2 regions of the Pseudidiomarina sp. WS423 genome follow, and region 1 is predicted to be linked to the other one. Evidence: predicted binding sites of a transcription regulator. Region 1 holds the regulator's gene; the other holds the start of a gene.
The links. Region 1 encodes LexA, which represses DNA repair genes until DNA is damaged. Its sites were predicted from a motif close to TACTGTATNNNNATACAGTA; they were not measured.

Region 1 (10,211 bases):
ACTGTAAGTGGTGGAAAGGGGAGCATAGAAGGTCCAACCAAAAGCGGGGCCGCCGCCTTCCATAAATAGCGAGGCTAGCAAAATAGCGAACGCAAAGGGTAGGATCCAGAAACTCCAGTTATTCATCCGAGGTAACGCCATATCTGGCGCACCAATCATCATCGGAATCATCCAGTTTGCTAATCCGGTAAAGGCTGGCATCACCGCGCCGAATACCATGATCAAGCCGTGTACTGTGGTCATCTGATTAAAGAAGTGCGGATCGACCAACTGCAATCCAGGTTGGAATAACTCGGCGCGAATAACCATCGCCATCGAGCCGCCTACTAAAAACATAATAAAACTGAACCATAAATACATAGAGCCTATGTCTTTATGATTGGTGGTAAATAGCCAACGGGTAATTCCCGACGGCGCGTGGTGGTGATGATCTTGGTGATCCATCTCGCCAACAACTGTGCTCATAGCCGGGTCTCCTTAATTATTCTTATATTCGTTAACATCGGCGGCTTGTACTAAATCGCCAGTGCTGTTGCCCCAAGCATTACGCTCGTAGGTGATGACCGCAGCCAACTCACGAAGGCTTAGCTGGTTACCAAAGGCTTGCATGGCGGTGCCATTCTTACCATTCACCACAATATCAATGTGTGCGGGTAAATCGTTGAGTACCATATCGGTGCCGACTAAGCTTGGGAACACCCCAGGAATACCTTGGCCATTAGGTTGGTGACAAGCAGCGCAGTTACCTAAGTACACGCTTTCGCCAAGTTGCATAAGCTCGGCTTCGGTCATCGACATGGCCAATAAGCGTTGTTCCTCAGCTTTGGCTTGCTTAGCGATTTGCTCCTGCTCGGTAATCCAAGCATCGTATTCGGCCGGTTCCTTAGCAATAACAACCACCGGCATGAAGCCATGGTCTTTGCCGCAAAGCTCAGCACATTGGCCACGATAAATACCGGGTTCATCTACTTTGGTCCAAGCTTCATTAATAAAGCCGGGGTTCGCGTCCTTTTTCACCGCAAAGTCAGGTACCCACCAAGAATGGATAACATCATCTGAGGTGATGAGAAAGCGGACTTTTTTACCTGTAGGAATAACTAATGGCCGGTCAACTTCAAGCAAGTAATTCTCGCCTTTATCAAGGCGGTTATTGATTTGCTCTTGTTGAGTAGCTAGGAGGCTGAAGAACTCAACGTCGTGGTCAAAATATTTGTAATGCCACTTCCATTGCGAGCCAGTTACTAACACGGTAACGTCAGATTCACTGGTGTCTTCCATAGCAATGAGCGTTGACGTTGCTGGAATAGCCATACCTATCAAAATTAAGAAGGGGATGACCGTCCAAGCAATCTCAACTTTCACGTTTTCATGGAAAGTGGCTGGTTTAACCCCCTGCTTTTTGCGGTGGGCTATCATGGACCAAAACATGGCCCCAAAAACTAAGAGACCTATCACACAACAGATATAAAAAATGGTCATGTGTAAGTCATAGACGCGATTACTTATCTCAGTAACGCCTTGAGTTAAGTTTAATTGCGACGATTGTGCGCTTGCAGCAAATGGAATGCTCGCAAGTAAGCTAGTGATGAGTCTCGTTCTCACGCGACAGCTCCTCTCATTCTTCCGACGCGGTAACCGCGATTACACCGAAGTGCTTGCCTGAAGAACAAAGAGGTGAGTAGAAAAAGGAACAGCATTTCCTTCGAAAATCGCTTTCCCCACTAACCCTTTGTTGTTGTGTATCAATATTTGTTTTTATTTATTGTGTTAGCAGTTAATGCCTGATCAAAATACCACCTTCTGCACAAATTGCCACCGCAAAAGTTAAGATTTTTTTCATTTAAGGATAAAAAAAGGGCTGCCATCACGGCAGCCCTATCAAATCCTTCACGGCAGATTTAGTGGAGTGGGGTACGTGAAGGTTGTTCATCAAAGATGAAACTGTGGGTATGGCTAACTTTACTTGCCATTTTTAAACGTTGCTGAGTACGCGGTGCTAATTCACCTAACCAGCTTAAAACAATGCTGCTAGTGCCTGCGAGTAGGGCTTGTTCAGTTGCCCATTCGCGCTCGTCTTGATTGCGTCCGCAGACCCATCGAATGCGGGTACGACTGATCCCGGCTGCAACCAATTTTTCTACGACATCTTTTGTCGCACCGATAACGGTCACCCATTGGTGAGAACGCAATGAGAGGGCATGTAAACGCGGCAACAAGGCCTCTAAGGATGAACTTGTTGCAGTTGCTTCAAGCTCACTAGCCCAAGTATCAGGTGTTACTTCGTGGACTGCTGATAACATATCGTGGTGATAAAATTTGTTTCTCATAACCATGCTCCATTGCGAATCACGCCTACAGCTAACCCTTCAATCGTGAAAAACTGTGAGGTTAAATCGACTTTAATCGGGGCGAATTCGTCGTTTTCGGGATGTAGGAAGATAACATTGCCGCGTCGCTCAAAGCGTTTCACCGTCACCTCATCTTCAACGCGGGCAACCACTATTTGGCCATTACGAGCTTCTTGAGTTTTGTGAACAGCTAGTAAGTCGCCATCGAGAATACCGATATCTTTCATGCTCATACCGTTAACGCGTAACAGGAAATCAGCCGCCGGGTGAAACAGGTTTTGGTCAACCTGAACGTGACTCTCAACGTGCTCCTGCGCCAAAATAGGTTCACCTGCGGCTACTTGACCAATCAGTGGTAAACCGTTTGGAGCTTCGTCTTCTGTGTCCATTAACTGGATACCTCGAGACATGCCAGGCATCATCTTAATCACGCCTTTTTTGGCTAGTGCTTTTAAATGCTCCTCGGCTGAATTAGCGGAACGAAAACCCAAACGCTCAGCTATCTCAGCACGGGTGGGTGGCATACCAGTCGCATCAATATTGTCTTTGATTAAAGTCAGAATTTGTTGCTGACGAGGTGTTAACGGACGCATATGTTTACCTGTTTATCTATACAGTAGTACTGTGAGTATATACAGGTGTTTTGGAATCGCAACTTTTTTGTGCAATTTTTTTCTATCAGACAAATTCAAACAACAATGATATTCTTTAAGGGTTTCATTTTGTCGAGGAAGGTTCATGAGTCTAAAAGGCTTTTGGCGCAGCCTGTTGCACTGGCCAGTGCGTTGGTTAACACGCTTTGAGATTATTGTTGATGAGTCGGTACAAGGGCTAAAGGGCAGCGACCACGTGGTGTATGTGATGCGCAGTGTGTCCAATGCCGACTTATTGGTGGCCCAACGAGCGTTGCGTGCAGCGGGCTTACCTGACCCTACCCAGCCGTTATTGTTAAACGGTAACGAGTATGCGCGGGTCATGTATTTAGATCAGACCGACCAGCATAGTGCTCAACAGGCGATTAAGGATTTCGAACAGTTGCTTAATGCCCATCAACAGGATCGAAGCTTGGCGGTTTCCTTGGTGCCAGTAGGATTATTTTGGGGGCGCCAAGCCGGTCAGGAGCGACGGCAGGGGCGCACCATGATTGCAGATGTGGATAACCCAGGGCATTGGCGTAAATTTTGGCTGGTGCTGTTCTCGGGTCGGCATATTCTGGTGCGTGGCAGTCGGCCGGTGCAATTGCAAGAGATGGCCGAACAGCGCGGTAGTACCAAACATCTAGCGCACAAGCTGGCACGGGTAGCACGCGTTCATTTTGTCCGGATGCGCCATGCAGTTGCAGGGCCGAAGATGACGGAACGGGCGGTGGTGATTCAAGACCTCCTGGATACGCCAGCGTTACGCCAAGCCATCGCTGATGAGGCGAAGAGCAAAAAGCAAACCGAAGCACAAGCGCGTAAGACTGCTGAAAAATACTTGCATGAAATAGCTGCTAACTATAACGATACCTTAGTGCGTCTTTTAGACCGCTTTATGACCTGGTGTTGGAGTCGTATTTATAACGGGATTCATGTGGATGGCGGCGAGCGTATTCGCGAGCTGGCGCAAGCCGGGCATGAGGTGATCTATGTGCCGTGTCACCGTTCGCACATGGATTACCTGCTGTTAAGTTACGTGATTTATAAAGAAGGTTTGGTGCCGCCGCACATTGCTGCGGGGGTGAACTTAGACTTTTTCCCGGCGGGTCCTATTTTCCGCCGTGGCGGTGCTTTTTTCATCCGCCGTAGCTTCAAAGGCAACAAACTTTACTCGACGGTGTTTCGTGAATACTTGAACCGCTTGTTCCAAAAGGGCTACCCAGTAGAATATTTTACCGAGGGTGGGCGCAGTAGAACCGGTCGTTTGTTACCCCCTAAAACAGGTATGGTCGCGATGACCATTCAAGGCATGTTACGTGGTCAACAGCGTCCGATATCCTTGGTGCCTGTGTACTTAGGCTACGAGCATGTCATGGAAGTGGGTACTTACTTAAAAGAGCTTAAAGGTAAGTCCAAAGAAAAAGAATCCGTGTGGCAGGTGCTGAGTAGCTTGCGTCATTTACGCAATTTTGGCCAAGGCTATGTCTCCTTTGGTGACCCTATTAACCTTGGTGATACCTTAGATAAATTGCAGCCGAACTGGCGTGAATCTATTACGTTGGGTGCCGAGGAGCCATCGCGGCCCCAATGGTTAACCCCAACCGTAAATGTGTTGGCTGATGAAATCATGTGTCGAATCAATAATGCGGCGGCGTTGAATAGCATTAACTTGTCGGCGCTAGCCATTCTCAGCTCTGAGCACCATGCGTTAACTCGTGAAGAACTGATTGGCCAACTGGACTTATACACAGATATTTTGCGCCATGTGCCTTACAGTAAGGATGCCTATATTCCAGACCAAACGGGTGCTGAATTGTGGGAACTTGCGAAACGACACGATAAGTTTGTGGTAGAAGCCGATACCATGGGGGAATTGATTCGGCTAGACGGTACCACGGCCATCGCCATGACCTATTACCGTAATAATATCATCCACATGGTGATCGTGCCTGCAATCGTCGCCGCCTATGCGATGGGGCATAAAAAGTTTGGTATCGCGGGCTTGCAGGCCTTAATAAAACAACTGCAGCCCTTATTACGCGATGAACTCTTTTTGAGTCATCCAGAACAAGATATCGAGCTTTGGGTAGCCGCATTATTAGAGCATTACGTACAGATTGGTTTGTTAACCAACGAGCAAGACTGTGTTTATGGCGTACCTGCACGTGATTCGCAGCGTTATTTCCAATTGGTACTCCTGGCCCGCAGCGCCAGTGAAACCTTGCAGCGCTATGCTATTGTGTTGGAGCTATTACAGCAAGCGCAGCCAATAAGTCGTAGCGATTTAGAGCAGCATGCGGTGACGCTGGCGGAACGTTTGAGTGCCATTCATGGGGTTAATGCGCCAGAGTTCTTTGATCGAAAAGTACTGACAACCTTGGTTGCGACCATTAAGCGTGAGGGTTACATCAGCGTTAATACCGACGGCATGTTGTTGGCTGATGCGCGGGTAGGCTTGTTCAGTGATGCCATCGATGTGTTGTTAGAACCTACTGTGCTGCAAACCATTAGGCAATCGGTGCAACAACTGTTGATGCAGGCGGATACCTCCACCAGCGAGTAAAAAAATGCGCAAGCTCGGTGCAGACCGGGCTTGCGCTAGCTAAGCTTGAACCTAAAAACTTAAAACCAGTACTCGAGCGCGACCGCCAGCGTAAGGATCCAGCCTACATGATTGTTGTGTAAAAAGGCCTTAAAGCAGGCATCAGGCTCGCGCCACCAAATCATCTTTTGCTGCCATAAAAACAGTATTGCCACGATACTTAACCCCAGCCAATAGGCTAATCCATAAGCTAGTTCAATGCCTAGCCACAGTAGTAGCAGCAGGGTAATCACTTGCAGGCTAAAAATCGCCAGCTTATCAAAGCCAGCAAACAAAATAGCTGTAGATTTCACCCCAATCTTTAAATCATCAGGTCTGTCCGCCATGGCGTACTCGGTATCGTAGGCAACCGTCCAAGCGATATTGGCGAAAAACAGCAGCCAAGCCACCAAGGGTAAGCCTTGCTCCAACGCGGTAAAGGGCATCAGCACGCCAAAACTGAAGGCAATGCCCAGCACTACTTGGGGCAGCTGGGTAAAACGTTTACAGAAGGGATAGAGAGTAGCTACGGCAACAGCAGCGATACTTAGTAAAATGGTGGCTACATTAAATTGCAAAACTATCAGTAGAGCGATGAACAACAAGCCCACAAACAAAACGAGCGCCTGCCAAGGTTTGATAGCCCCCGTTGCTAGCGGTCGTTGTTTAGTACGAGTGACATGAGCATCTATGTGGCGATCAGCGTAATCATTAATGACACAGCCAGCCGAACGCATCACAAACACACCCAGCATAAACAACACCACCACTTTTAACGGAGGGTTACCGTTACCAGCAATGAACAAAGCGATTAACGTAGGCCAACCTAACAATAGGGTGCCAATGGGGCGGTCAGCACGCATCAGCTGCCAGCTTGCCCGCGCCAACGAACGTATGTTGGTCATGTTAACTTCCCCTTGATGAACTAGCAGATAACGCCAACTGAGCTGGTATGGAAGCGCCAATAAACACTTCTGCTACCAGCACCTGTTGTTGTGCTGCAGTAAAGCAACTGCGGCGTCCCCATAACTGTTGGCGAGCAAAACCGAGTTGTTGATTGAGGTCACTGACTACCGAGTTATCGGCAAAGCAGCAGACCTCAATCGCGCTGCGCTGCAGATCCGGTTGGGCAAACAGATGCGCCCCTAAGGGTTTATCGCCAAGCTGGCCTAGTTGTAACTGCTTGGTATCCATGGCGCTGGCAGGAAAAACACTACGCGCAAACACCCAAGGCTGGCCATCGCAGCACAACAGCACCTCACGGATAATCGCATGTTCGCCGGTTAGATGGGTGCCCAGCCAAGTGGCTTCATCGGCACGAATGATACCTGGTTGCTGGCCGATAACGATAACCTGAAAATCACTGCTATGCTGTTTGAGTTTGGCGGTAAGGGATTGCGGGTCTTGTAACCAACTATCGAGCTCAGCATGCTGGCTTAGGTGTTGGGCCTTGGCCTTGCACCAGTTCGCTTGTTGCGCCACCCCAATCACCGGAAAGTTAACCCCATTGGGAAGTAAAAACCCCATATTAAAACCTTATTTGGTGCTGAAACGGCTTAGCCACTGGATCAGTGCACCAACCACTAAGCCACTGACTAAACCTGCGGTGTGGGCGGTGTTAGCAACATTCACCCAAAGTAAGTCGGTGTAGCCTAACAGCAGCCAAGCCAACATAAAGATGATTAATCCACGGGGTAGAAAGAGCGGGTGGCGAGGACGATTCCATGCAACCACCACGGCTAGGCCAAAAAGACCATAAACCACACCCGATAAACCGCCAAAATACGGGCCACTTACCATAAACTGTGCAGTGTTAGAGACCAGCGCTACGCAAACGTAGGTTAAAATCAGCCATTTTGAGCCATAATAGCGCTCAAAACGGCCGCCTAAATACCACCACCAAAACACATTAAACAAAATATGCATGGCACTAAAGTGCAACAAAGCCGGGGTTAACAAGCGCCAAGGTTGAGCCCATGGCAGTTGCTCAAATGAGTCGGGATTATAGAGCAAGGCGTATAATATCGGCTCTTGCAGCGCATCGACTTGTAGCCCCGCAAAAACCAGCACTACTAACAGTGCATAGCCCGCAGTAAACCAACCACTTTGTTGCAAGAGTTGCTTGAGCAAACTAGGGGTGGCATGACTGCTTGCGGACGCAGGCGTGTGCGCCGGTTCGGCTTGATCGAGTAACTCGGGATGGTGCTTGAGCTCTTGCAACAGCGCCTTCGCATGCGCACTGTAACTTGCCACGGTAAGCCATAACTCTAATTGGCTACCATGTTCGCTGACGGTGACTGGAACGCCGCGCTGGCTTAAGAACCGGTAGGTTTTGGCCATTAACTCAGCATCTTCAGTACTCATCAGCTTTTGCATTTAACCGCGCTCCATAGCCTCAGGATATTGTTGGCCCCACGCCGTCATGCCACCATCAAGGCTACTGACGAGCTCAATGCCTTGGCCAGCCAAATACTGGGCGGCACCTTGGCTACTGTTACCATGGTAACAAACCACGACCACCTGTTGCTCATCATCTAACTGTTGTAAAAACTCATTGAGGCTGGCATCGGTTAAATGCACAGCCCCTGGGATATGGCCCATGGCGAATGAACGCGCATCGCGAATATCGGCGAATGCCGTGTTGCCCTGCTGCCATAATTGGTGCGCGGTAGCACAGTTGATACGCGTAAATTCTGCCATAGTAAGCTTAACTCCAATCTAAAATGACTTTACCGGATTGACCTGAAGTCATGATATCAAAACCTTGCTGGAAGTCAGCAACCGGCAAACTATGGGTTAGAATAGGTGATAAATCTAGCCCTGATTGCAGTAAGCTGGCCATTTTGTACCAGGTTTCAAACATTTCGCGGCCGTAAATGCCTTTAATAACTAAGCCTTTGAAAATGACTTGGTTCCAATCGATAGCAACGCTTTGTGGTGGGATCCCGAGCATGGCGATTTTGCCACCATGGTTCATGGTTTCTAGCATTTGTGAAAATGCCGAAGGCACCCCTGACATTTCAAGACCTACGTCAAAGCCTTCTTTCATGCCTAGTTCTTGCATCACATCGCGCAAATTTTCTTTGCTGACGTCAACGGCACGAGTTGCGCCCATTTGCTTCGCTAGATCTAACCGGTACTGGTTGACATCGGTGATCACCACGTGGCGAGCCCCAACATGGCGGGCAACGGCCGCGGCCATAATACCAATGGGGCCTGCTCCAGTAATAAGCACGTCTTCGCCGACTAAATCAAAAGCAAGTGCGGTGTGGACAGCATTACCAAAAGGGTCGAAGATAGCCGCTAAATCATCGCTGATATCGTCGGGTAATTTAAAGGCATTCTCGGCTGGAATCACCAAGTATTCAGCAAAAGCACCCGGACGGTTAACGCCAACGCCTACGGTATTGCGGCATAAATGCCGACGCCCGGCACGGCAGTTACGGCAGTAGCCACACGTGATATGGCCTTCGCCCGATACGCGGTCACCTTTGGTAAAACCACGCACGCCATCCCCCATGGCTTCAACGACACCAACGTATTCATGGCCAACCACCATAGGTACTGGAATGGTTTTTTGTGACCACTCGTCCCATTTGTAAATGTGTACGTCAGTACCGCAAATAGCGGTTTTCTTGATCCGAATAAGGAGATCGTTGTAACCGTATTCAGGTTGTTCAACCTCGGTCATCCAAATGCCGGGTTCTGCATGTAATTTAGCGAGCGCTTTCATGGGCAACACTCCTTAAATAATTCCGAGGTCTTTACCAATACGGGTAAAGGCATCAATAGCACGGTCAAGCTGCTCACGACTATGGGCAGCATTCATTTGCGTACGAATACGAGCTTTACCACGCGGTACTACAGGGAATGAGAAGCCTACCACATAGATACCTTCTTTGAGCATTCGGTCGGCCATCTCTGAGGCCAAGCGCGCGTCACCAATCATCACTGGAATAATGGCATGGTCTGCACCGCTTAAAGTAAAGCCAGCGGCAGTCATTTGCTCACGGAAGTAGTTAGCATTATCCCAAAGTTTCTGGCGTCGCTCATGGCCCTGCTCAAGCATCTCAAGTACGCGGATAGAGGCTTGCACAATCGCAGGTGCCACTGAGTTGGAGAACAGATAAGGACGCGAGCGCTGACGCAACCAATCAATCACTGGCTTTTTACCTGAGGTGTAACCACCTGAAGCGCCACCCAATGCTTTACCGAGGGTGCCGGTAATAATATCAACGCGGCCCATGACCTCGCAGTACTCGTGAGTACCTTTACCGTTAGCACCTAAAAAACCTGTGGCATGACAGTCGTCCATCATCACCAGGGCGCCATATTCATCGGCTAAATCACAAATGCCCTTAAGGTTGGCAATCACGCCATCCATTGAGAACACGCCATCGGTGGCTACCAGAATGTTACGAGCGCCGTCGGCTTTTGCTTGTTTCAGTTGAGTTTCAAGGTCGGCCATATCGTTATTTTTGTAACGATAGCGCTTCGCCTTGCTCAATCTAATTCCATCAATAATCGAGGCATGATTAAGCTCGTCACTGATGATGGCATCTTCGGGGCCCATGAGGGTCTCAAATAAGCCGCCATTGGCATCAAAGCATGATGAATAAAGAATGGTATCTTCGGTACCTAAGA
Region 2 (10,211 bases), on a different contig from region 1:
AATTACCGCCACTAATCCCACCGCCGGCGGCTAACGTGTTCACCCAATTGTGTTCGCGCAAATAACTCAGCAGACTTTGTTGCCCTTCATAGCCCAGTAGATGAGCCAAAAAGCTGGTGGTTTTATTAGCATAATCGTCATCGATACCCGGCAGGGCAAAGGTTAAAATCAGCCGTTGGGCTTCTTTAAGTGGTTTCACTTGAACCATCAGCCCCAGCTGTTCTGCTTCATAGAGCGGCTCGTCTAGTAATAAGGCATCGGCGCACCCACTTGGAATGCGGCTACCGTGAAGCTCAGCAAGCTGTTGTAATTCAGCTAAGGATTGTGGCCCACACAGCACTAGGGTCATACGTTTGGCACAATACCAGCGTTTAAAAAATTGCTGCAAAGCAGCGCTGAGCGGCCGCTCTTTGGTGTTGGTAAGGGTACTTAGGTTGCCTACTGAAAATTTGGTAAAAGGATGCTTAGGGTTGGCCGTGGCTTTGTGCACTTGATACAAACGGCGCAATTCATCGTTTCGTTTTAGGTGAAATTCAGCTTCAATCGATTGCAGTTCTTTTTCGACCCAATCTTGCTGTAACAAGGGTTCATAGAAAAAGCGGATGAAACGATCTAACGCGGGGGCAAAATACTGCTGATTGATGCTGAAGTAATAATTGCTGTATTCGGTGCCAGTCCAAGCATTATGGCTACCGCCGTGAGCGCTGATATAGGACTGAAAACCTTGGGCATCAGGATAGCCCTCAGTCCCTAAAAATAACATGTGCTCAAGTAAGTGGGCTAGGCCTTGCGTGGCCTGAGGATCGTGAAAATGACCTACCCCTACGGCTAGTGCCGCACTGCTTTGGTTGGCTGTCTGATCGTGCACCAACACACAACGTAATTGGTTGGGTAGTTCAATGATCTGATAGCTACGAGTATCTGCCGGACTTTTGATGATAGCACTATCATCTAAAATAAGGCGTGTCTCAGTGGTTGTAGGCTGCAATGGTGTTGTCATCCCTCACCTTAAATTGTCGGCCCAGTGTTGCTTGATAACCCTGGGCCCACAGAGGGTCTATTGTTCCAGCGGCGTATCGAAGTCTTTCGGGCGGTCATAATCGCCTTCATAAGATACCAACAGGTTATCTTCGAAGCGTAAAATCATTTTTTGTTGATAACTGGTTCCGTTACCTGCATTCATATCAAAGACGTAAAACCACACATCGTTATTGTAGGGGTTATCTGCTACTGGTTTGCCAACCACGTAAACCACTTGTTCTTTCGACATCCCCACGCGAAGCTGGTCAATGTCTCGTTGTTCTAAGTAATTACCCTGTGGAATGTCAATTCGATAAACCAATTTATCTAATACTGAACAGCCACTTAAAAAGATTATAGTCCCTGCAATAATTAATGCTTTCATAACACCTGCTATTAAAATTTTAGTCTAGGGCGATAATAAACAAAGCTAGCTGCCAACCGCAAGTAATTCAGCTGCATTAGCTTTCGTTGCTGCGGTTATTTCATCACCACCAAGTAAGCGTGCTAGTTCAATGACACGCGCTTCAGAGTCTAATCGTACCATGTGTGTCTCGGTACTGGCACCATCTGTTACCTTATCTACCCGTAATTGTTGGTGAGCTTTTGCGGCCACCTGAGGTAAATGTGTGACACAGATAACCTGATTTGATTCCCCTAACTGGCGTAATAATTTACCTACCGTGGCTGCGGTAGCGCCGCTAACACCTACATCCACTTCGTCGAACATCAAGGTCGGGGTGGTTAGTTGGCTGGCAGTAATTACCTGAATAGCTAAGCTAATTCGCGATAATTCACCGCCTGAAGCAATTTTTGCTAGGGCTTGTAACGGTTGGCCTGGGTTCGTGGTCACCATAAAGCAAACCTCATCGGTACCTAGTTTTGTTGCTGGCGCTTGCGCCTGATGAGTCACTTGAATGACGAATCGACCATGGGGCATATTAAGTTGCTGCATGCTGGTGGCGATACGCTGACTAAGTTCAGTGGCGGCTTGCTCACGGCTTGCCGACAAAGTGGCAGCCGCTTGTCGGTAGCTTTTAGCTGCTTGCTCCACTTGCTCATCGATGTGTTCAGATGCGCTCTGCATGGACTCGAGATCGGCTAACTCTTGCGCTAATTGTTGATGGTGCTGATAAAGTTGAGTTGGGTCGAGCTGATGCTTGCGAGCCAACTGTAGCGTTTGGGTAACCCGTTGTTCAGCGTTAGCTAATTGCTCATCGTCAAGTTCAATGTGGTCTTGATAATCACGCAGTTCACGTGCTGCTTCTTCCACTTGCACACTGGCATCGCGGAGCAAACGTACCGCTTGTTGCAAATTAGCATCGGTCTCTAGTTGTTGCTCTAACCGGGTTAGGGCGTTTTGCAACAAACTGTAGGCGTTATTATGTTCACCATCAAAGATGGCATTGAGGGCGAAGCCAGAATCTTCAATGAGGCTGGCACTATTGGCCAAACGCTTATGTTGCGCCTCTAGTTCTGCGTATTCGTCTTCGCCTAGAGCAAACTCGTTCAGCTCACTGACTTGGTAGCGCAACAGCTGACTGCGTGCGGCAATATCTTGTTGCTGCTGTTGTAGCTGCTTTTGTTGTTTGCGCAGTTGGTACCACTGCTGATAGGCCTGCTGCACCGCATCTAGATGTTGTTGGTGACGGGCGTAAGCATCAAGCAATTGCAACTGATGCTCCGGTCGGGTCAATAATTGGTGTTCGTGCTGACCATGAATGTTGACTAACAGTGGCGCCAGTTGCTTGAGTTGGCCCACGGTAGCAGGGCGGCCGTTGATCCAAGCTTTGGAGCGGCCCTCGCGGGTAATCACGCGGCGAATGACACAACTTATGTGGCTGGCATCGGCATCAGCTTCTTCGTTTAGCTCTTGTTCTGCTAGCCACTGGATGGCAGGGCTAGCGCTGGCACCGAGTTGAAAGCTTGCACTTACTTCAGCTTTATCAGCGCTTGTGCGAATGAGTTCAACGTCAGCACGGTCGCCCAAACATAAACCTAAGGCATCGAGGGCAATGGATTTTCCGGCGCCAGTTTCGCCAGTAATGGCAGACATGCCAGCAGCAAAGTCTATGTCTAAATGACGTACAACAGCTAAATTACGAATATGCAAATGGAGCAACATAGGTCACCTCAGATACTGTGATAATATACAGTAGTTATACAGTATTTATACAGTAATGCAAGTGCTGCCTAAAAATTCTGCAGCAGCGCCTAAGCCAAGCCACTAGAACAGTCGGCTACCCCAGCCTAGCTTGTTGCGCAACACTCTAAAATAACTGTGGTCGTGCGGGTGCACTAAGCATAATTTATGGGGGTGCTGCTGAATAATGACTTCGTCGCCGGCAGCAACTTTCATGCGCACATGGCCGTCGCAGGATAATTGTAGATCATCATTATCTGTCGCTGCCCGCAGCTTGATGGTACTGGTAGCATCGACCACAATCGGGCGACTGCTTAAGGTATGTGGAAACATCGGCACTAAACTAACGGCATGGAGGTTAGGAACGACGATAGGGCCGCCGCCAGATAACGAATAGGCAGTAGAGCCGGTGGGGGTGCTAATAATCAAACCATCCGAGCGTTGTGAATAGACAAACTGATTATCCACGTACACTTCAAATTCGATCATGTGAGCCACTTTGTCTGAGTGCAGTACTACTTCGTTAATAGCGCGTCCTACGGCCTTAGTTTGGCCATGGTGGATGACTTCGGTTTGTAGCAAAAAGCGCTGTTCAGTTTGGTAGTCGCCAGCTAATACTGCTTTGAGTTGCTCAAGCACGTGGTCAGGATCAAGGTCCGTTAGAAAACCTAAGTTGCCGCGATTTACGCCAATCACCCCGATATCGAAATCACAAAGAATCCGTGCCGCACCAAGCATGTTGCCATCCCCCCCCACAACAATTGCTAGATCAGCGTGTTGGCCCAGCTCTAACAGCGACATCACGCGCGCTTGAGTACCACTTAGCTGCTCGGCAGTGCGACTCTCAATAATCACTTGATAACCCAGCTTGAGTAGGCTTTGTTCTAGAGTGAATAAGGTGGTACGAGTAGCTTCGTGATTAACTTTGCCCAGCAAGGCGATGGTTTGAAACGGTTGATGGTCACGCTGCGACATAAATTTCCCTGTAATTCTGCGGTTTTTTGTAACGCAACTCTTGAATCGAGGTTAGATGCCCCCATTAACAGCTGCAAGTTAAGTTATATCACACCAACTAACATTTTGGTTGTGAATTGATGATAGTGCCACGTAAGTGTCACGCAAGTGCCATGACAGTGAGAGTAGCCAAACATGACTAAAAATGATGCAGCACAGAACCCACAGCAGCCAGAGCTAGAGCAAGAGCAAGAGCAAGAGCTAGAGCAAGCGGCTGAACAGGAGCAAGACGTGGAGCAAGAGCAAGCCGCAGATGCCACGAGCAACGCTAGCGATCGGCTCGGTGAGTTGGAGCTGGCCTTGAGCCAAGCTGAGCAACGTGTGACTGATGCCAATGATCGTGCCGTGCGTGCGGTAGCTGAGATGGAGAATATTCGGCGCCGGGCAGCCCAAGATGTTGAGAAGGCGCATAAGTTTGCTCTGGAAAAGTTTGCCAACGAAATCATTACCACGGTAGACAACTTAGAGCGCGCTCTCGAGATTGCAGCCCAGGCAGAAAGTATTAATCAAAACTTTTTAGAAGGGATTGAGTTAACCCACAAGGGGCTACTCAGCACTTTAAACAAATTTGGGGTAGAAGCGGTGGGTGTAATTGGCGAAGCTTTTAACCCTGAACTGCACCAAGCCATGGCGATGCAGCCATCGGCAGACCAAGACAACAACACCATTTTGGCGGTGATGCAAAAAGGCTACACCCTAAGTGGCCGCTTACTGCGTCCAGCCATGGTGATGGTGGTAAAAAATTAACAATAAGCTTTTTAGGGGTATTGAAAAGGCTTAAAGCCGCCCCATATTAAAGTTATCAAACCTGTTTTTTAAGATTTAGTTGGAGAAGAAAATTATGGGTAAAATTATCGGCATCGATTTAGGTACTACTAACTCTTGTGTTGCAGTACTTGATGGTGACAAAGCACGCGTCATTGAAAACGCGGAAGGCGATCGTACCACGCCATCAGTAGTAGCTTTTACTGATGATGGTGAAGTGTTAGTAGGTGCGCCGGCAAAACGCCAAGCGGTCACTAATGCGAACAAAACCTTATTCGCAATTAAGCGCCTGATTGGTCGTCGTTTTAAAGACGAAGAAGTACAACGTGATATCGGCATCATGCCATTCAAAATCGTTGAAGCAGAAAACGGCGATGCGTGGGTACAAATTAACGACGACAAAAAAGCGCCACCACAAATCTCAGCAGAAATTCTGAAGAAGATGAAGAAAACTGCCGAAGATTTCTTGGGTGAGAAAGTAACCGAAGCAGTTATTACCGTGCCGGCTTACTTTAACGATGCACAGCGTCAAGCAACCAAAGATGCTGGTCGTATCGCGGGCTTAGAAGTGAAGCGTATTATCAACGAGCCAACCGCAGCAGCATTAGCCTACGGTATGGACAAGAAGCAAGGCGATAACGTTATCGCAGTGTACGACTTAGGTGGTGGTACTTTCGATATCTCAATCATTGAGATTGACCAAGTAGAAGGCGAAATGACCTTTGAAGTATTAGCGACCAATGGTGATACCCACCTTGGTGGTGAAGACTTTGATAACCGTTTGATCAACTACTTGGTTGAGCAGTTCAACAAAGATCAAGGCATTGATTTACGTAAAGATCCGCTGGCGATGCAGCGTCTTAAAGAAGCTGCTGAAAAAGCTAAAATTGAGTTGTCATCAGCACAGCAAACGGAAGTTAACTTGCCGTACATTACTGCTGATGCCACTGGGCCTAAGCACTTAGCCATTAAAGTAACTCGCGCTAAATTGGAATCTTTGGTTGAAGACATGATTGCCAAGTCGTTAGAGCCAGTGAAACAAGCGCTAAAAGATGCTGATTTGTCAGTAAGCGACATCAACGACATTATTTTGGTGGGCGGTCAAACCCGGATGCCAAAAGTACAGCAAGCAGTGACCGACTTCTTTGGTAAAGAGCCGCGTCGTGATGTCAACCCTGACGAAGCGGTAGCCGTAGGTGCTGCGGTACAAGCGGGCGTATTGCAAGGCGATGTGAAAGATGTGTTGTTGTTAGACGTAACGCCATTATCACTGGGTATTGAAACCATGGGTGGTGTGATGACTAAGCTGATTGAGAAGAACACCACGATTCCGACCAAGCAATCACAGACCTTCTCAACGGCTGAAGATAATCAGCAGGCAGTAACGATTCATGTGTTGCAGGGTGAGCGTAAGCGTGCGGCTGACAACAAATCGTTGGGGCAATTTAATCTGGAAGGTATTCGTGCAGCGATGCGCGGCCAGCCACAGATTGAAGTCACCTTTGATATTGATGCGGACGGTATCCTGCATGTGTCAGCGAAAGATAAAGACACAGGTAAAGAGCAGAAAATCACCATCAAAGCTTCTTCTGGCTTAAGTGATGAAGAAGTAGAAAAAATGGTACGTGACGCTGAAGCTAACGCTGAAGAAGATCGTAAATTTGAAGAAATGGTGCAGGTTCGTAACCAAGCTGATGCGCTGGTACATGCTACCCGTAAGCAGTTAGAAGAAGTTGGTGCGGAGTTGGCTGCGGCAGATAAAGAAGCGGTTGAAACTGCCTTGAGCGAGCTGGAAACAGCCATCAAAGGTACCGACAAAGCTGAGATTGAAGCCAAGCAGCAAGCTTTGATTGAAGCTTCTGGTAAGTTGATGGAAGCAGCACAAGCGAAAGCTCAGCAGCAAGGTGGCGATGCCGACGCTGGTAACAGCCAGAAAGATGCTGATGATGTTGTCGACGCTGAATTTGAAGAAGTGAAAGACGACAAGAAATAATAACCCGCCCACCGGGTGTTGGTGATAGAAAGCACACGGGGGTTGCCGCTAGGTGGCCTCCGTGTACTTGTATCAGGCAGGATATAAAAGGAACGTGGAAATCACACCATTATGTCGAAAATAGATTTATATGAAGTGCTGGAAGTAAGTAAAGATGCCAGCGAACGCGACATCAAAAAGGCCTATAAGCGGTTAGCGATGAAGTATCACCCGGATCGTACCAAAGGTGATAAAGACCTCGAAACCAAGTTTAAAGAAGTTAAAGCGGCCTACGAAATTCTCAGTGATCCGCAAAAGCGCGCGGCTTACGATCAGTATGGTCATGCAGCTTTTGAACAAGGTCAAGGTGGCTTTGGCGGCGGCGGTGGCGGTGCTGATTTTGGGGATATTTTTGGTGATGTGTTCGGTGACATTTTTGGCGGTGGTGGTCGACGTGGCCATGCGCAACCGCAACGGGGAGCCGACTTACGCTACAACCTAGAGCTAAGCTTAGAAGAGGCGGTACGCGGTAAAGAAGTTGAGCTGAAAATTCCTAAATTAAGTACCTGTGACGACTGTCATGGTAGCGGCGCGCGAGCTGGCTCTAGCGCTGAAACCTGTGGTCATTGCCATGGCAGTGGCCATATTCAAATGCGCCAAGGCTTTTTTGCCGTGCAACAACCTTGTCCCCATTGTCGTGGCCGCGGTAAGGTGATTAAAGATCCATGCCGCACCTGTCATGGTGAAGGCCGAGTGGAACGCACCAAGACCTTGTCGGTGAAAATTCCAGCTGGCGTTGATACCGGTGACCGGATCCGCTTAAGTGGTGAGGGTGAAGCCGGCGAAATGGGCGCTCCGGCGGGTGATTTGTACGTGCAAGTGCATGTGCGTGAACACAAGATTTTTGCGCGTGACGGCAATAATCTGTACTGCGAAGTGCCGATTAGCTTTACTCGAGCTGCCTTAGGTGGTGACATCGAGGTGCCGACGCTAGAAGGCAAAGTAAAACTGAAAGTACCGGCCGAAACCCAAACAGGTAAGTTATTACGCCTGCGTGGTAAGGGCGTTAAGTCCGTGCGCACCGGTGCTGTTGGCGATTTGATTTGTAAGGTGGTTATCGAAACCCCAGTGAATTTGTCAGAGCGTCAACGTGAGTTACTAGCCGAGTTAGAAGAGTCGATGGGTAGTGGCGACGAAGCTGCTAAGTATCGTCCCAAAGAAAAAGGCTTTTTTGACGGCGTGCGTAAATTCTTTGATGACTTGCGCGGCTAGTACAACTGCGGTTAAGCTGATGCTAGCAGCAGATTTCTGAGCCATTCAGAATAGTCAGGGAGCACCTCTTATGCGCTGGATGAAAATAGCACTAAGCTTAACCGTAGTGATTAGTTTGTTGGTTGCCTGCACGCAATCGCCGACCGGACGTAAGCAATTGATTATGTTCTCGAGCGGCGAAATTGCCTCGTTAGGCGACCAAAGTTATGCCGAGCTGAAACAACAGCAGCCACTTAGCACGAACACCCGTGAGGTTAATTACGTACGCTGTGTGGCTAATGACTTGTTGGCCGTGCTACCTGAACCTTGGCGCAGTAAAACCTGGGAAGTGAATCTATTTGCCAGTGATGATGTGAATGCGTTTGCCCTACCGGGCGAAAACATTGGCGTATACACGGGCTTACTGAAAGTTGCCGAAACTCCAGATCAATTGGCGGCGGTGATCGGGCACGAAATTGCGCACGTGATCGCTGACCATGGTAACGAGCGCATGTCGAATCAGTTTGCCGTGGGGCTAGGCTTGCAAATAGGTGCCGTGGTAGCGTCAACTAAGCTAGAAGACAAAGATGCTGCTTTAGTGATGGCGGCCTTAGGTATTGGCACCCAGCTAGGGGTGCTGTTGCCTTACTCACGGGTACATGAAAGCGAAGCCGACCAGTTGGGCCTGGATTACATGGCTGCAGCTGGCTACAATCCCGCAGCGGCGGCGGATCTATGGCGAAACATGGCGCGTGTAAGCGGCGCCGGCGGGCCTGAATTTTTATCGACACACCCTTCACCCCAATCTCGCATTGATGCTATTGAAGCCTATGCTCCTGAGGTGATGGGCGTCTATCAAAGTGCCCCTAAAGCCAACTGCAAACTCTAATTCTAGTAGCCACGGAAGGCTCATCGTCTAACGGCATTCTCTTAACCTTATCTCGGTACATCTCATTTCGGTTATATGTAAGTCGAGATTGGACTAAAGCTTTGCTCACAGCGTTAGTAGAATATCAGCATGCAAAGTACTTTTTGGCGGCGGCTGGCTGGTTGCTGGTAGCTGCGATGAACTAATGAGGTGTTATGATTAAGGCTTGGTTTGCAATTCCCTTCTGGCAACGCGTGCTGGGTGCTTTTGCACTGGGCGTGCTGATTGGTGTGATTCATCCTGACATTGCGCAAGCGTTGCGGCCGCTGGGAACGCTCTTTATCAATGCGTTAAAGATGTTGGTGGCGCCACTGATTTTCTTTGCCATTGTGAGTGCTATTTTACAGTTAGGTAGTGGCGAAAAGGCTGGTAAAATTGGGATGCAAACCATAGGTTTGTTCTTACTTACAGCTGTTATTGCCAGTGTCATTGGGCTATCGGTAGCACAGTTATTGGATATTACTCCGTCACCTGATTTAGTCGCCGATAGTAACTATGAACCGAAAGTAGTGCCTGGGCCCATTGAGGTACTGTTGAGTTTTATTCCGACCAATCCGTTTGCTGCTTTGGCTGAGGGTAACGTGATTCAAATCGTGGTGTTTGCCGCGTTGGTGGGGGTAGCCATCAATCAGTTGGGTGAGGTCGCTAAGCCGGTAGCCGCGGTGATGAGCGCCGGTGCACAGGTGATGTATCGGATCACCAAAATGGTGTTAGAACTGACCCCGTTTGGGGTCTTAGGGTTAATGGCGTGGGTGGTGGGCCACTACGGATTAGCCAGCTTAACCCCTTTGGCCGCTTTTATTGGAGCCATTTATCTCGCCTGTTTACTGCATATTCTGTTGGTGTACGGCACCATGGTACGGTTAGCAGGGATGTCGCCTTGGTTCTTTTTTAAATCGGTGTTTTCGGCGCAATTGGTGGCCTTCACAACCTGTAGTAGTTTTGGCACGATTCCGGCCGCACACCAAGCTATCACTGAAAAACTAGGTGTCCAAAAAGAGTATGCAAGTTTTGTGTTACCTCTTGGTGCCACCATTAACATGGACGGTTGTGGCGGGATTTATCCGGCCATTGCTGCGGTCTTTATCGCACAGATTTATGGCATTCCGTTGGATTGG

Region 2: a site for LexA is predicted at 3,159-3,178, ahead of recN (DNA repair protein RecN). Genes of this name have one in related genera too.

The regions. Positions count from the first base shown of each region.
Region 1 covers NZ_JBOJLN010000012.1:39,872-50,082, reverse strand. Annotated here, with positions in the region: gene ctaD (cytochrome c oxidase subunit I) at 1-465, opposite strand, end outside; gene coxB (cytochrome c oxidase subunit II) at 478-1,602, opposite strand; gene ACQ661_RS09935 (hypothetical protein) at 1,899-2,327, opposite strand; gene lexA (transcriptional repressor LexA) at 2,324-2,941, opposite strand; gene plsB (glycerol-3-phosphate 1-O-acyltransferase PlsB) at 3,087-5,549, shown strand; gene ubiA (4-hydroxybenzoate octaprenyltransferase) at 5,609-6,472, opposite strand; gene ACQ661_RS09915 (chorismate--pyruvate lyase family protein) at 6,474-7,094, opposite strand; gene ACQ661_RS09910 (rhomboid family intramembrane serine protease) at 7,104-7,943, opposite strand; gene glpE (thiosulfate sulfurtransferase GlpE) at 7,944-8,267, opposite strand; gene tdh (L-threonine 3-dehydrogenase) at 8,275-9,300, opposite strand; gene ACQ661_RS09895 (glycine C-acetyltransferase) at 9,313-10,211, opposite strand, start outside.
Region 2 covers NZ_JBOJLN010000002.1:177,000-187,210, forward strand. Annotated here, with positions in the region: gene ACQ661_RS03825 (insulinase family protein) at 1-1,000, opposite strand, end outside; gene ACQ661_RS03830 (outer membrane protein assembly factor BamE) at 1,058-1,405, opposite strand; gene recN (DNA repair protein RecN) at 1,451-3,145, opposite strand; gene nadK (NAD(+) kinase) at 3,248-4,138, opposite strand; gene grpE (nucleotide exchange factor GrpE) at 4,313-4,924, shown strand; gene dnaK (molecular chaperone DnaK) at 5,019-6,935, shown strand; gene dnaJ (molecular chaperone DnaJ) at 7,047-8,186, shown strand; gene ACQ661_RS03860 (M48 family metallopeptidase) at 8,257-9,054, shown strand; gene ACQ661_RS03865 (dicarboxylate/amino acid:cation symporter) at 9,249-10,211, shown strand, end outside.